Regions from separate parts of the Arthrobacter sp. R4-81 genome, predicted to be linked through region 4. Evidence: riboswitches for the same ligand, from Rfam matches in the RefSeq annotation. Region 4 holds a riboswitch; each other region holds the start of a gene.
The links. Region 4 has a riboswitch for cyclic di-AMP ahead of M1E05_RS17850 (aggregation-promoting factor C-terminal-like domain-containing protein). Riboswitches for the same ligand answer to the same signal wherever they lie in the genome.

Region 1: another riboswitch for cyclic di-AMP. It lies ahead of M1E05_RS03455 (M23 family metallopeptidase); the one in region 4 lies ahead of M1E05_RS17850 (aggregation-promoting factor C-terminal-like domain-containing protein).
Region 2: another riboswitch for cyclic di-AMP. It lies ahead of M1E05_RS17250 (C40 family peptidase); the one in region 4 lies ahead of M1E05_RS17850 (aggregation-promoting factor C-terminal-like domain-containing protein).
Region 3: another riboswitch for cyclic di-AMP. It lies ahead of M1E05_RS02070 (hypothetical protein); the one in region 4 lies ahead of M1E05_RS17850 (aggregation-promoting factor C-terminal-like domain-containing protein).

What each region holds. Positions count from the first base shown of each region.
Region 1 covers NZ_CP096445.1:723,028-726,300, reverse strand. Annotated here, with positions in the region: gene M1E05_RS03465 (aminotransferase class I/II-fold pyridoxal phosphate-dependent enzyme) at 1-339, shown strand, start outside; gene M1E05_RS03460 (arsenic resistance protein) at 419-1,378, opposite strand; cyclic di-AMP (ydaO/yuaA leader) riboswitch at 1,630-1,801, shown strand; gene M1E05_RS03455 (M23 family metallopeptidase) at 1,806-2,594, shown strand; partial or broken gene M1E05_RS03450 (four-helix bundle copper-binding protein) at 2,626-2,778, opposite strand; gene M1E05_RS03445 (F510_1955 family glycosylhydrolase) at 2,810-3,273, opposite strand, start outside.
Region 2 covers NZ_CP096445.1:3,751,642-3,754,914, reverse strand. Annotated here, with positions in the region: gene M1E05_RS17255 (M23 family metallopeptidase) at 1-822, shown strand, start outside; cyclic di-AMP (ydaO/yuaA leader) riboswitch at 952-1,129, shown strand; gene M1E05_RS17250 (C40 family peptidase) at 1,134-1,847, shown strand; gene M1E05_RS17245 (NlpC/P60 family protein) at 1,950-2,708, shown strand; gene M1E05_RS17240 (HNH endonuclease) at 3,020-3,273, shown strand, end outside.
Region 3 covers NZ_CP096445.1:429,200-432,472, reverse strand. Annotated here, with positions in the region: gene M1E05_RS02075 (ATP-binding cassette domain-containing protein) at 1-74, shown strand, start outside; gene M1E05_RS02070 (hypothetical protein) at 101-1,456, opposite strand; cyclic di-AMP (ydaO/yuaA leader) riboswitch at 1,459-1,616, opposite strand; gene M1E05_RS02065 (LexA family protein) at 1,822-2,253, shown strand; gene M1E05_RS02060 (Y-family DNA polymerase) at 2,246-3,273, shown strand, end outside.
Region 4 covers NZ_CP096445.1:3,893,459-3,896,731, forward strand. Annotated here, with positions in the region: gene M1E05_RS17845 (sensor histidine kinase) at 1-1,209, shown strand, start outside; cyclic di-AMP (ydaO/yuaA leader) riboswitch at 1,297-1,474, shown strand; gene M1E05_RS17850 (aggregation-promoting factor C-terminal-like domain-containing protein) at 1,474-2,208, shown strand; gene M1E05_RS17855 (YdeI/OmpD-associated family protein) at 2,259-2,702, shown strand; gene M1E05_RS17860 (HAD-IA family hydrolase) at 2,683-3,273, opposite strand, start outside.

The DNA of each region.
Region 1 (3,273 bases), 1.2 Mb from region 4:
TACCCCAATGCCCTGCTGCAGCACGCGCTTCCTGAGCTGGAGAAGTTCTCCATTTCTATTGATCAACTGCAGCGCCGCCGGGACCGACTGGTTGATGAACTTGGTGGGATGGGTTACCGCATCTGGCGTCCGGAAGGCACGTTCTACCTCTATGTCCCCTCCCCTATTCCTGACGACGAGGCCTTCACCGCATCACTTGCCCGCAGGGACGTCTTCGTTTTGCCGGGCGTGCTGTTCGAGACGCCGGGCTTCTTCCGGATCTCCCTCACTGCCAACGAGGACATGATCGAGCGCAGCCTGCCGGCGTTCGAAGCGGCGATGAAAGAAGTCCGCCAGTGAGTCCGCTTAGCGGTGGTTCCGCTACCGGTGGTTGCGCTTGAGGCACCGGCTCCTGATCTTGCTGCCAGGTGTAGAAGGCTCAAGTGAGCTGTTGGCGTTTAATTTCAGGGACGATGAGCGGCAGTAGCCGGACGTAGAGGACCATTCCGATGAGTTCGACAAGAGTCTGGGTCACCACGACGAGCGCTGCCAGGGCCAACGGGCCAGGCAAAGCCAGTGCCAGCGGAAGAATCACCAGGGAATTCCGGGTGGCCCCGCTAAAAAGCACGGCACGCGTGGCCGGAACGTCGAGGTGCGCCTGCTTGGCCACAAGGAGGCCCAGGGGCACCATAGCGATCAGGAAAGCGGCATACAGCGGGACAACGGCCAGCAGGGCGCCCAGCTCCTGCCGCACTCCCACAACCTGGGAGCCGACAACGACCGCCAGGGTTGCCATCATCAGAGGGACCATCAGGGCCTGCATCACTGCCATGATCGCCCGGCCCAGTGACGCCCGCCGGGCCAGGGCCTGCGTCAGTGCGGCCAGGGCCAAGGGAAACAGGATGAGCCCCACCAGCGCCTGAACGAAGGGTGCAGGATCTATTGCTGACGCTATCCCCGGGCCAACGAAAACCATCAGGTACAGCGGCAACAGGAGCATCTGCACCAGCATCAGCACCGGCGCCGCGGCCAGGAGACGATCGCTGGCCCCGCCTGCCAGACCGGTGAACACAATGACGTAGTCGACGCAGGGTGTCAGCAGGACCAGGAGGACACCGACCAACAGCGCCTGCTCTCCCGCGATGAAACGGGTGAGGGCAAACACCACCACGGGCACAACAGCGAAATTCAGTATCAGCACCGCTGACATGAACCGCAGATCGCGTGTGGCCGTACCAATCGAGGCAAGCGGGATCCCGAGAAATGTGGCGAAGAGCAGCAGGCCAAGGACGGGATTGATTGCATGCTCCAGCACCCCGGCCGAGTCAGGAGCCAATGATCCAGCTCCTCCGCCGACGATGATCGCGGCCAGATACAACCCGACCTGGCGCCTTTCCATCGCTGCGACAAGAGTTCCGATCTTCACGCAGCCAATCGTAGGCCAAGCAACCATTAAGGCATCTCGGTATTCATGGTGGGTGGAGCGACGTCGGCACCCGGAGCCGCTGCATCCTACCCTGCAGCAAGACGAAACGTGACCTTATTCTGATAACGGATTTGTAACGCATCGTTTTTCTTGCTTACATAGAGGGACCACATACCTTCGTTGGGTATGCGTGTGACCGCCTCGCCAAACCCCGCCGGCGGTCCATGAAACTTTTACTTCCCTTGGCGGGGGCGGAAAACCCACTGATGATGCCTTTGCGCGTCTTGGGGTGAAGCCTGGCCCAGTAGCTGCACGCCTCGAGGCGTCCGGCAGGGCAGGCCGGACAGTCCACTCGTCCGAATCCGACAGCTAATTTCGCCGGCGCAGAGAGGACTTACTTTTGCCTTCCCAAGATAAACACGGCCAACGCCATGCCCTTTTTGCCTCCACGTCCGCCAAGGGCAGCCACCGGGCGGCCTCATCCTCCGCTCCGACCCTGCGGGATCGCGGCCGAAAGTTGGGAATTGCGGCGGTGGTAACGGGGATGTTCGCATTAACCGCCCTTTCCAATGCCCACGCCCAGCCCAGCCTGCTATCGGCGGCACAGGACCTCGCGGCCGGGACAGTGCTCTCCCCCGCTACCCAGCCGGCGGTGGCTGCAGATGCCGGATCAGCACTGGCTTTTGACCGCCCCCAGGTGAGCTCCGTCCCTGCACCGCAAGCTGAACCAGCACCGGCACCTGAACCAGCACCGGCACCTGCACCCGCTCCTGTTCAGGCAGCGGCTGCTGCCCCTTCACCAACCCTGCGGGCTCCCCTGGCCTCGATGAGCGTGACTTCTCCGTTCGGCTTCCGTGTCAATCCCCTGACCGGGGCGCTCGACGAAATGCATACAGGCATGGACCTGTCCGGACAGTGTTCAACCCCTGTTCTGGCGGCAGCTGCGGGAACAGTGACGGAGGCCGGGTGGAGTCCGTACGGCGGCGGAAACCGGATCGTCGTCGAGCACGGCAACGGACTGAAGACCACGTACAACCACCTGGACAGAATCGGCGTTTCCGTTGGGCAGACCCTGACGCAGGGCGGACAGATTGCTGGCGTCGGAACAACCGGCAACTCCACTGGCTGCCATCTGCACTTCGAGGTCATGCTCAACGACCAGACAGTCGATCCCGCCACCTACATGTAGCGGAGATACCAATCGGATCGGCCTCGTAGCGTCAGGCCAGGGACGTCAAAAGGTCTGTGCAGGCCGCTTCACATCGGCAAGCCTCAGCACAGATTCTGCAGTGCTCGTGCATCCCGGCGTGCTTTTCGCACTCCTCGTCACTAACACCGCTTGCTATCCGGCAGGATTCGAGCAGCGCCCGAGTAGCTGCGATCACCTCCTACTTTTCGTGCCCTTCAGGGAGAGACGGCAGGCCTGAATGTGCTCCCGCCGTCCGTGGACACCAGGATCCCCCCATCAATGGCTGCCCAGATCCCGGGATTTCCGTCTGAACCTTTGACGGCGGCTATCGCCAGGACTTGGCCGTCAATCCGGCCTTTTCTCGTCCAGGTCGCGCCAGCATCAGCTGAGTAGTGAACCGTCCCGTCAGGTTCGACGCCGACGGCCTCCGTTGAGTGGGCAAAGGCGGCGTACTGGATCAGCGGGGAAGACTCGTTCAGCATCCAGGTTGTGCCGCCGTCGATGGAGCGCTGTATGCCCGAAGTCGTGGTGGCCAGAACAATGTCACTTTCGGGGTGCCCAGCCAAGGCGGCCGGGACGAAGCCCTGGGCCAGTGTTGTCCAGGTCTTGCCGTCGGGGCTGGTGCGCAGTTCCCCATCAAAGGCAACGATTCCGGATTTGGTGGTGGTAAGCGCATGGA
Region 2 (3,273 bases), 140 kb from region 4:
ACCCAGAACGCCAGGGGCCGTCGCCGTGCGACCGGTCCTGCTTTGGAGCTGCAAGTATCCGAAGCTGTCGCCGCCGCTGGCCGTCCCCGGGACCCGCACCGGGATGCACGCCGCAAACGCAGCCCTTTTCGTCAGGTCACAGAATTCGCCGGCGCCAGTGGTGTAGGGCAAAAGGCAGGCATCGCCCTGGCAGCCACAGGCTTGATCCTCACAGTCACGGTTCCGGCCACAAGCCCCCTGGCAGCCACCGGCGGCGTCGGCTCCACGGGTGCTGCCCTTTCCGCCTCTGTCCAGCCTGAAGTCTCCGCAGCTGCGGGCGCAAAGGTTGATTTCAGCCGCACCACCGTTTCCACCACCGGTGATCCCGACGGCAAGCTCAAGCAACTCCTCAGCGCGCAGTCCGCCGGCAGCGTCAGCCGGGCAGCGTCTGCCGGAAGCCTTGGGGCCCCACTGAATTCGCTCATAACTGCCTCCCCCTTCGGCTACCGCGTCAGCCCCATCACCGGCGGCTACGGAGAATTCCACCGCGGCCAGGACTTCGCTGCCCAGTGCGGTACCGCCGTCCATGCAGCAGCCAGCGGCACGGTCACTTTTGCCGGCTGGCATCCCTTCGGAGGCGGAAACCGCGTGGTCATCGATCACGGTAACGGGCTCGAAACCACGTACAACCACTTGTCCTCGTCCGATGTCCAGGTGGGCCAGACAGTAACCCGGGGCGACACTGTGGCCCTGAGCGGGACCACAGGCGCGTCAACCGGCTGCCACCTCCACTTCGAAGTAATGGTCAACGGCGAAGTTGTCGACCCCATGGGCTGGCTCTGATTTAGATGATGGATTACTCTCACATTTCTGTGACATGCCGTGACCTGAATGTGACATTCAATCCAAAGTCCTGTACCGTCTAAACCACGCCAACTTTTCCGAAGTTGGCGCTCTTGAGTGGATTGCCTAACTCTGCCACCGCTCAAGGTCCGTTCGCATTACATCGTCTGGCAGAGGCGGGGGAACCAATTTTGGTCTTCGAAAGAAGACCTTGGGGTTAAGTCGCGAAGCTTCTCAGGAAGCCAAGTGGCCGGGTGACTCCCATCCGAATCCGACAGCTCACCTCGTAGGCATTGGGAGAGGCTACTTTCGTGTCTTCACGCCACAATGCTGCGCGCCACCGTGCTCAATCGGTGCGCATGAACCCCTTGGGTTCCGTATCTAAAGCCGTTGCTAACAACGCGGGAACCGTTGGTCGCCAAGCTGCTGTCATTGCAGCTGCTTCAGGGCTCATTCTTGCTGCCGGCCTGCCAGCCAGTGCGGCGGAGGGCAATCCTGGAGTTGCCGCCACCGCGGAATCAGGCTCACAGTCCACTCAGATCGCGGTAACCGCGGAGCCGACCGCCAAGGTCGTTTTTGAGCGTCCGTCCGTGACCACCGAAGCAGCGCCGAAGATCGAGACTGTCCAGGCACAGTCCGAGGAACCGGCAATCGAGCTGACTGCCACCACCGACAAGCCGGCCGCCTCGTCAGCGGCTGCATCGGGCCTGGCAGCAATCGCCTACACCGGCATCGGCAGCCCCTACTTGTGGGGCGGCACCACTCCCAGCGGCTGGGACTGCTCAGGCTTTACCCAGTGGGTCTACGCCCAGGCCGGCATCAGCATCCCCCGTACGAATGCCTGGACGTCCATGACGCCCACTTCCACTCCCGCCCCCGGTGACCTGGTCATGCAAAACGGCGGTGCCCACGTTGGTATCTACGTTGGCAACGGCATGATGATCAGCGCGCTGAACCCCTCGCAGGGCACCATCCTGCACGCGGTGTCTGCAACAGGCACCTCCTCGTTTTACACCCTTCGCTAAGTAACCCGTTCGGGGCGTTCCGGCCTACCCCCAAGATGCCGGAACGTCCATAGCCCACGGCCTGCCCAGCGCGGTCCGAGGAATACGAAAGAGAGAAAATTAATGACTACACGTGCAACCATTGCACGGCACCGCGCCGAGGTCACCAAGACCAACTCGCTGGCTGTCATTGCCAAGTCCGTCGGCGATAACGCCGGTGGTGTGGGCCGTCAGGCTGCGGTTATCGCTGCTGCCTCCGGTCTGGTCCTGACCAGTGGAATTGCCGCCAACGCGGCAGACACGAGCGTTCAGCGCGAATCCACCTCTGCGTCCACCCTCGAAGTGAAGTCCGCCACCCCGGCGACAATTTCAGCCGCTTCCACGATTGCTATCTCGTACGAGAAGCCTGCTGTCTCCACGACGCCGGCTCCGGTCGTCGAAGCACCCAAGCCTGTCGTCGAGGTGCAGGAAGCCGCCCCGGCAGCTCCCGCCGCTGCCGCTACGGCAACGGTCGCTGCTACCGCTTCCGCTCCCGCACCCGCAGCTTCAAGTGGCATGGGCGCTTCAATCGCCGCTGCCGCCTACGCCCAGCTCGGCGTTGCCCAGGACTGCACCATGCTGGCAACCAACTCCCTGGCTGCCGTCGGCATCAACTACCACGGCTGGCCGGCAGGTTACCTGTCCCTCGGCCGCACGGTCAGCGCTGCCGAAGCTCAGCCCGGTGACCTTGCTTACTACGAGAACGGCGGAATGGGCATGGCCCACATCGCGGTCTACGTCGGCAACGGCCAGGCAGTCCACGGTGGCTGGAACGGCGGAACCACCGCCCTGTTCAGCGTCAACGTCGGCTCCGGCCCGGTCTTCATCCGCGTAGGCGGCTAATACCGGCTCCAAGCAAACAGCAGCCCATCCTGGCTCTGGACCCATACGGTCTGGAACTGCCGCCAGGAGAAACTTCTCGGAAGGACCCCCGTCTTAGGACGGGGGTCTTTCTGCTTTTTTCACGACGACGTTGCCCATCGCTCAAGGATTCGGAGACGGAGCGTAATCGGAATTGCGGCTCGCCGCAAAGGCTGGATTCGGCAATTCGGGCATTCAGTGTTTACTCTGGTGATGTCGATCCTTAGCCCGGACATGCCGAGGGCAGCCGGCCCTCGTGCCCCTGACGGGTGCGGCCGTGAAGAGGTATGCGCATGCGCACACTCGTTCTGAATGCTGGATATGAACCGCTGGCGGTAGTCACCTTCCGCCGGGCGCTGGTGCTTGTGCTCGCTGGAAAAGCCAGCGTGGTGGCCGAGGGCGACGATCCCGTCGTCGGGCCGCAGGAGATCCTGGGCCGACCGTCCGTGATCCTGCTCAACCGCTATATCCGGCCAAGGTACAACACTGCGACGGCAGTGAGCCGGCGGGGCGTGCTGCGCCGCGACGGACACCGCTGCGCATACTG
Region 3 (3,273 bases), 940 kb from region 4:
GCACTCCCGCTGACCTTGTCGCAGCCCGCTCCACGCTCACAGGTGAGCATCTGGCAGCGTACGTGGGGGCCTGACGCCGGCACGAAACCCGGAGCAGGCCTCAGTACCAGTTATTCGCTGCGCGGAATTCCAAGGCTTTGGTCGGGGAACCATAGCGTTGTTTGATGTAGCTCATGCCCCTGTCCACCTGGCTGCCGCGCCACCCAGCTGAGGTGTCCCAAAGGGTGCTCAGGGCAGTCATCTCCTCGGTGCCCCATCCGTACGAGGCCAGGCGGCTGCTGGCATAAGTGCTGGTATCGACGACGTCTTCCGCAGCGCCGTCCACGGCTGCGGGAGCCGTAGCGGTGGCCGTGCCCAGCAAGGGGTCGAGCAAGCCGGTAACTGGCGTCAGCAGTGTACTCGGTGACTGCGACGGTGTCGGTGTCGGTGCTGGTGCTGGTGCTGGTGCTGGTGCTGCGGTTGTCGCAGGAGCCGGTGCCGCCGTTGGCGAGGCCGGCGCGGGCTGAGGGTTCGAGGAAGAGGCCGGAGGCTGGGCGTTCGGGGACGTGGCAGAGGCGGGCGGAGCCGCGGCGGTGGAGGCAGCCGCTATTGCCGCCAGGGTGGGAGCGTCCACCGGCATGGGGAGGCTGCCCACACCAGGCAGGCTAGTGCCTTGTTGATCCGCTGCCGCCGGGACATCGGCACCGGCCGCCGCTTGGGCCGGGGTGCCGCTGGTTGTCCCAGGGGACGTGGCCGAGACGGTTGGCCGGGGGGTAGTGGTTCCGGCGGTCGGCCGTATTCCGGAGGTCGCCCGAGTCGCGTTCGTTGTGCCGGGGGCCTCCTGGGCGGAAGTTTCCTTGCCGAAGAAGGGCAGCTCTGTGGCCTGGCTGGCTGCTCCTACGCCAAGCAGCACGGCAAAGGCTCCGGCTACGACGGCCATCCTTTGACCCATGACACGAACCGAAACGGCTTTCTTCAGGACATCATCGGGCTTGGAACTGAATACGGCAGCCAGCTGAGGGCTATGTGCGCTCGTCTGGGCGTCGATTGCAGCGGCGGCCGATGCGCTCACCGTTGGCTTTTCAACTGCCGCGCGCCCCGTCCTGCTCCGTCGCGTCGCTGCGGGGGCGGGACGCACTTCGGCTATGGGTGCGGTTTCCGGAGCGGAGCTCTCCTGCACGGTCGTCGGAGCGGCTTCAGTCACAGGCGCAGTCCTGGGGGCAGGGGGTACTTCAAAGGCCGGGCGCCTGTCCCTGCTTCGCCGCGTGACGGTGGAAACCGGTGCAGTGGGCTCAGGTTCTGCGGGAATCGGCGCGGCCGGAATCACGGTGGTGGAAACGGGGTCCGTGGGAGCCGTCCCGAGGTTCGGCTCTTCCGCGGCGGGGTTTGTTGGGCTGGGGGTTTTGACGGATGGCGCAGCTTCTGCGCGATGCCGTCCGGCGCGTAAAGGGCGCGACTGATCGAAAGAACGGGACATGATGGTTGCCTCTCAACGCCTGCGAGGTTAGCTGTCGGGTTCGGAAGAGGTCAACCGGCCGGCACGTTAGACGTGACGGCTTCACCCCACGGGCCGCTGGGTAGCGGCCCGAAGACTCTGGGTCCCCCGTCTCTGCCTTAGTGTTGGGAGTCCGGGATGTGGCAGAGCTCGGCGTCAGCCCGGACGCGGCCCGATCCAGATGGGCCACGCACAAACCGTACAGGAAACCCTCCCTTAAAGTCACGTTTAGGTAACAGGAAAAGGTTGGCGGCGAGTCACGTTGCACCATCCGGATGCGATAGGCCTTTTTGTCCGACCTCGCAGTACACTGAATTATCGAACATATATTCGAATGAAGGTGTGTTGTGGGCATTATTGTGGGTCCTCGTATGATAGCCGCCGGCAGCTCGCTGCTCACGGTTCTCATCTCCCCTGTGGCGGTGGCTGCAGGCTACCCCTCGCCAGCGCAGGACTACTTTGACGGCAGGATCGACCTCAACGAACACCTCATCAAGGACATCACCAGCACGTACGTGGTGAGGGTCTCGGGAAATTCAATGGAGGGGGCGGGCATCAGCGACGGGGACGAATTGATCGTCGATCGCGCCCTGGAGCCCAAGGACGGGTCCGTGGTCATCGCCGTACTGGACGGTGAACTGACCATCAAACGCCTCCGCATCAGACAAAGCGGCGTCCTGCTCCAGGCGGAAAGTGCGAACTACCCGGATATCCGCGTTGCAGCACTGTCCGACCTCATCATTTGGGGCGTGGCCACGAGGTGCCTCCACCATGTCTAAGCCGGCAATGATGCACCGGATGCAGCAGATCGCCCACGTGGACGTGAACTGTTTTTATGCCTCGGCTGAGCGTGCCTTTGACCCATCCCTGGAAGGTCGGCCACTGGTTGTGCTCTCCAATAACGACGGGTGTGCCGTTACCCGGTCACCCGAGGCCAAGGCACTGGGCATCCCGGTAGGCGAGCCCTGGTTCAAGATCGCACCACGGGTCAAGGAGTGGGGCCTGGTGGCCAGGTCCAGCAACTATGAGCTGTACGGCGACATCAGCGCGCGCGTGATGGAACTCCTCAGCAGGTTCTCGGCCTGGCTGGAGGTCTACAGCATCGACGAGGCCTTCCTTGGCGTCAAGGGAACCCCGGATGAGCTCCTTCGGCTTGGACTGGAGATGAAGGCCGCCGTGCGCCGCAACGTAGGCGTGCCGGTGTGCGTCGGAATCGCAGGAACCAAGACCCTGGCAAAACTTGCGAACAAGTGGGCCAAGAACAATCCGGGCTTCAACGGTGTTTGCCTCTGGGATTCCCTCCCCCTCGCCCAGCGGGAAACACTGATGGCCCGGCTGTCGGTGATCGAGATCTGGGGCATCGCCTCCCGCCTGACCAAACGCCTCAATGCCATGGGAATCCAGTCGGTCCTTGACCTTTCAAAGGCAGATCCTGTGATGATCCGGGACCGCTTCTCAGTGATGGTGATGCGCACCGTCCTGGAGCTTCAGGGCACACCATGCATTCCGATGGAGGAGGAGCGGATCGGCAGGGACCAGTTGATTTTCAGCAGGTCCTTCTCCACGCCCATCACTACCGTCCATGAACTTCGCCAGGTCCTCAGCATTTACGGTCAGCAGGCCAGCGCCAGGCTGGCCAAGCACGGATTGCAGACCAGAGTCCTCACGGCATACGCCGCCACGTCCTACTACAACCCCCAGGACACTTCCTACCCGTCGGCCTGCATCAGGTTGCCGATGCCCACCGCCGATCCCGTGCTCCTTACCCGGGCAGCGCATGCTCTGTTGCCGCAGATCCA
Region 4 (3,273 bases):
AAGGTCAGCAGTGCCGGATTCGTGGCCTGGGGTGCAGGCCAAACGGACCTGTCCCCCCAAGACAACGCTGCTCTGCTGAGCCTGCCAATGGACGGCAAACCAGTTACGCGGACACTTGCAGACGGGGACTATCGATTGCTGGCACTACACATGCGGGATGGGGGTGTGCTGGTAACCGGTCTCCCACTGGCAGCCAAGGAGAGCACACTCAACTCGCTGGTCTGGACCATGACGGCGGGGTCGCTCGCGGGAATACTGCTGATCGGTCTGGTGGGGACAGGGATAATCCGCCGCAACCTGAAACCCCTTGAGCAACTGTCCGATGTGGCCACCCAGGTCTCCCGGTTACCCCTCGACGCCGGCGAAGTGGCACTCGCCGTGCGGGTCCCGCCGTCGAGCGCTCATCCCGGAACTGAAGTAGGCAGGGTTGGCCACGCCCTGAACCTCATGCTGGACAATGTTTCCCGGGCGCTTGAGTCCAGACAAAGGAGCGAGACTAAGGTCCGGCAGTTCGTGGCGGATGCCTCCCACGAACTGCGGACCCCCCTCACCGCGATCCGTGGCTACACCGAGCTGATGAGGATGACGGAAAAGCTGACTCCCGACGGAACGAAATCCCTCGCAAGGGTTCAGAGCCAATCCGAGCGGATGACTGCCCTCGTGGAGGACCTGCTCATGCTGGCCCGTATTGATGAAGGGCAGCAGCTGCGACTCACTGATGTGGATCTTACGCAGCTGCTGGTCGAAACGGTCAGCGATGAGCGGGTGATGGCGCCTGACCGGCATTGGAAGCTGGAGTTGCCGGGAGGTGGCGTAATCGTGCGCGGCGACACCTCGGGATTGCGTCAGGTCCTGATGAACCTTCTTTCGAACGTACGGAAGCACACGCCGCCCGGCACCACGGTGGTGGCTGGTTTGGCGAACTCTGAGGAGGGAAGTGTCGTGATTTCCGTTACTGACGATGGTCCCGGCATCGACCCGGGATTCGTTGACACCGTATTCGCACGTTTTACGCGTGCTGATACCTCGAGAGCCAGCAATCGCGCTGGAGGAAGCAACCGTGAGGATGAGGGATCCAGCGGGCTCGGGTTATCGATCGTCCACTCGATCATGGAGGCGCATGGAGGCAGCGTTGAGGTCGCTTCCCGACCTGGCAGGACCAGATTCTTACTCAGGTTTCGTCCGCAAGGCACCACGCCGCCGTCGTGATCTCTGTTACCAAAACGTGACTTAGGCCTTCAATTCCTGTAGCGTCGTTGGGGTGCGGCTACCGTTCTGGCCGCATTTCCGGTTGGACGCCAAACTCTGCCGCTTCCCGGATACCGCATGACCAGGCAGAGACGGGGGACCCAGAGTCTCCGGGCATTTGCGCAGCATTCCGCCCTTGGGGTGAAGCCGACACGTGATTTTCCGTGCGGCCGGATGACCTCATCCGAACCCGACAGCTAACTCCGTAGGCGTTGAGAGGCAATCATGACTGAACCCTTGGTACAAACGCGCCCTGATAACCATCCGGAGCACAAGAATGCACCGGATCAGCCTTCAAAGCATGGGATCTCAAGGCACCGCGCGGAAAGCTCGAAAACCCCTTTTTCACTCTCCCGGTTCAGTTCAGGCCTGGGCGGCAACGGCTATCGTCTGGCTGTCGTCGCTTCGGCCTGTGCGGTACTGATTGGCGTGGGTGCCGCCGGGCAGGCCTCAGAGCCGGCCACGCCGGCTGCTGCTCCCACGGCGCAAGCTCCCACCACGGCCGACGCCGAATCACGAATCGACTTCGAAAAGTCCCTGGTCAGGGCGGAGGCCGCTCCTTCTCAGGCGCCGGTGGAGCCACAGGCAGCTCCAGCACCTGCCCCGGAGCCCGCACCCGCTCCCGAGCCCGCCCCCGCACCTGTAGCGGTTGACGATCCTGCAGCCGCCCAGGCGTACGCCGCGAGTCAGCTAGGCGCCCATGGATGGGCTGCGGACCAGATGCAGTGCCTCACCACACTGTGGACCAAAGAATCGGACTGGAAGACCACTGCCACAAACCCCAGCAGTGGCGCCTACGGAATCGTCCAGTCGCTTCCCGCCGAGAAGATGGCGAGTGCCGGCGCTGACTACGTGACCAACTTCCGGACCCAGATCAACTGGGGCCTCAACTACATCAAGGAACGCTACGGCTCCCCCTGCGGCGCGTTGAACTTCCATTACGCGAACAACTGGTACTAAACCAACCAAAAGTTCGAAACCGCCGGATTCTCATCGGGCATACTGTGACCATGAAGTTCACCACCACCATCATGGGCAGCGGTAACACAGCCGGAATTGTGGTTCCTGCCGAAATCCTGGAGGCGCTCGGGGCGGGCAAGCGTCCGCCGGTCCTGGTAACACTGAACGGTAAGAGCTACCGCAGCAGCATCGCCGTCATGGGCGGGCAATTCTTGGTCGGTCTGAGCGCCGCTAACAGGGAACTGACCGGGGCTGCAGCCGGAGACACCGTGGAAGTCGGGCTGGAGCTCGACACCCAACCACGCGTCGTCGAGGTCCCCGACGATCTGGCTGCCGCGCTCGCCGCTGAACCTGACGCGCAGGCTTTTTATGCGACCCTGAATTACAGCGCGCAGCGTCGTTATGTGGAACCTGTCGCGAGCGCCAAGCCCGGGGACACACGCTCGCGCCGGATTGCGAAGGCAGTGGAGAACCTCAAAGCCGGAAAGAAATAACGTTCTTCCCATTGGGATCCCGAAGGACTGTGGCGGAGACTGCTGAATAGTCGCGGATGTGCAGGACGCCGTCGGGAAGCTCTCCGGTGTTAGGCCCGACAGCAATGGTGCGGATGCCCGCCGCTACACCGGCCGCGATCCCGGCGGGGGCGTCTTCAAATACCAGGGCATCACCCGGGTCAACCCCAAGGAGCGACGCCGCCAGGAGGTAGCCCTCAGGGTCCGGCTTGCCGCGGGTAACGTCAGCGGCGAAGACTGCAGAGACGGGGATGGTCAGCCCGGCTGCAGCCATTCGCACTTCGGCCAGCCCTCGGAAAGCCGACGTCACCAGCGCCACAGATTCAGCCGGAAGACTGGCCAGCAGCTCCACAGCCCCCTGCACCGGAACGATCCCCCTCGTCTCAGCCAGCTCCATCCGCCCGAGCTCCTCGGTGAGGGCTTCGACGTCGGATCCGGCGGGAGCATAGCGCCGGACGGTATCGATGGCCTGGACCCCGTGCGAGGTCTGCAGGATTTCGGCATAGTCGAGGCCGTAGCGGCCGGCGAATTCGCCCCACACCCGCTCCACGAT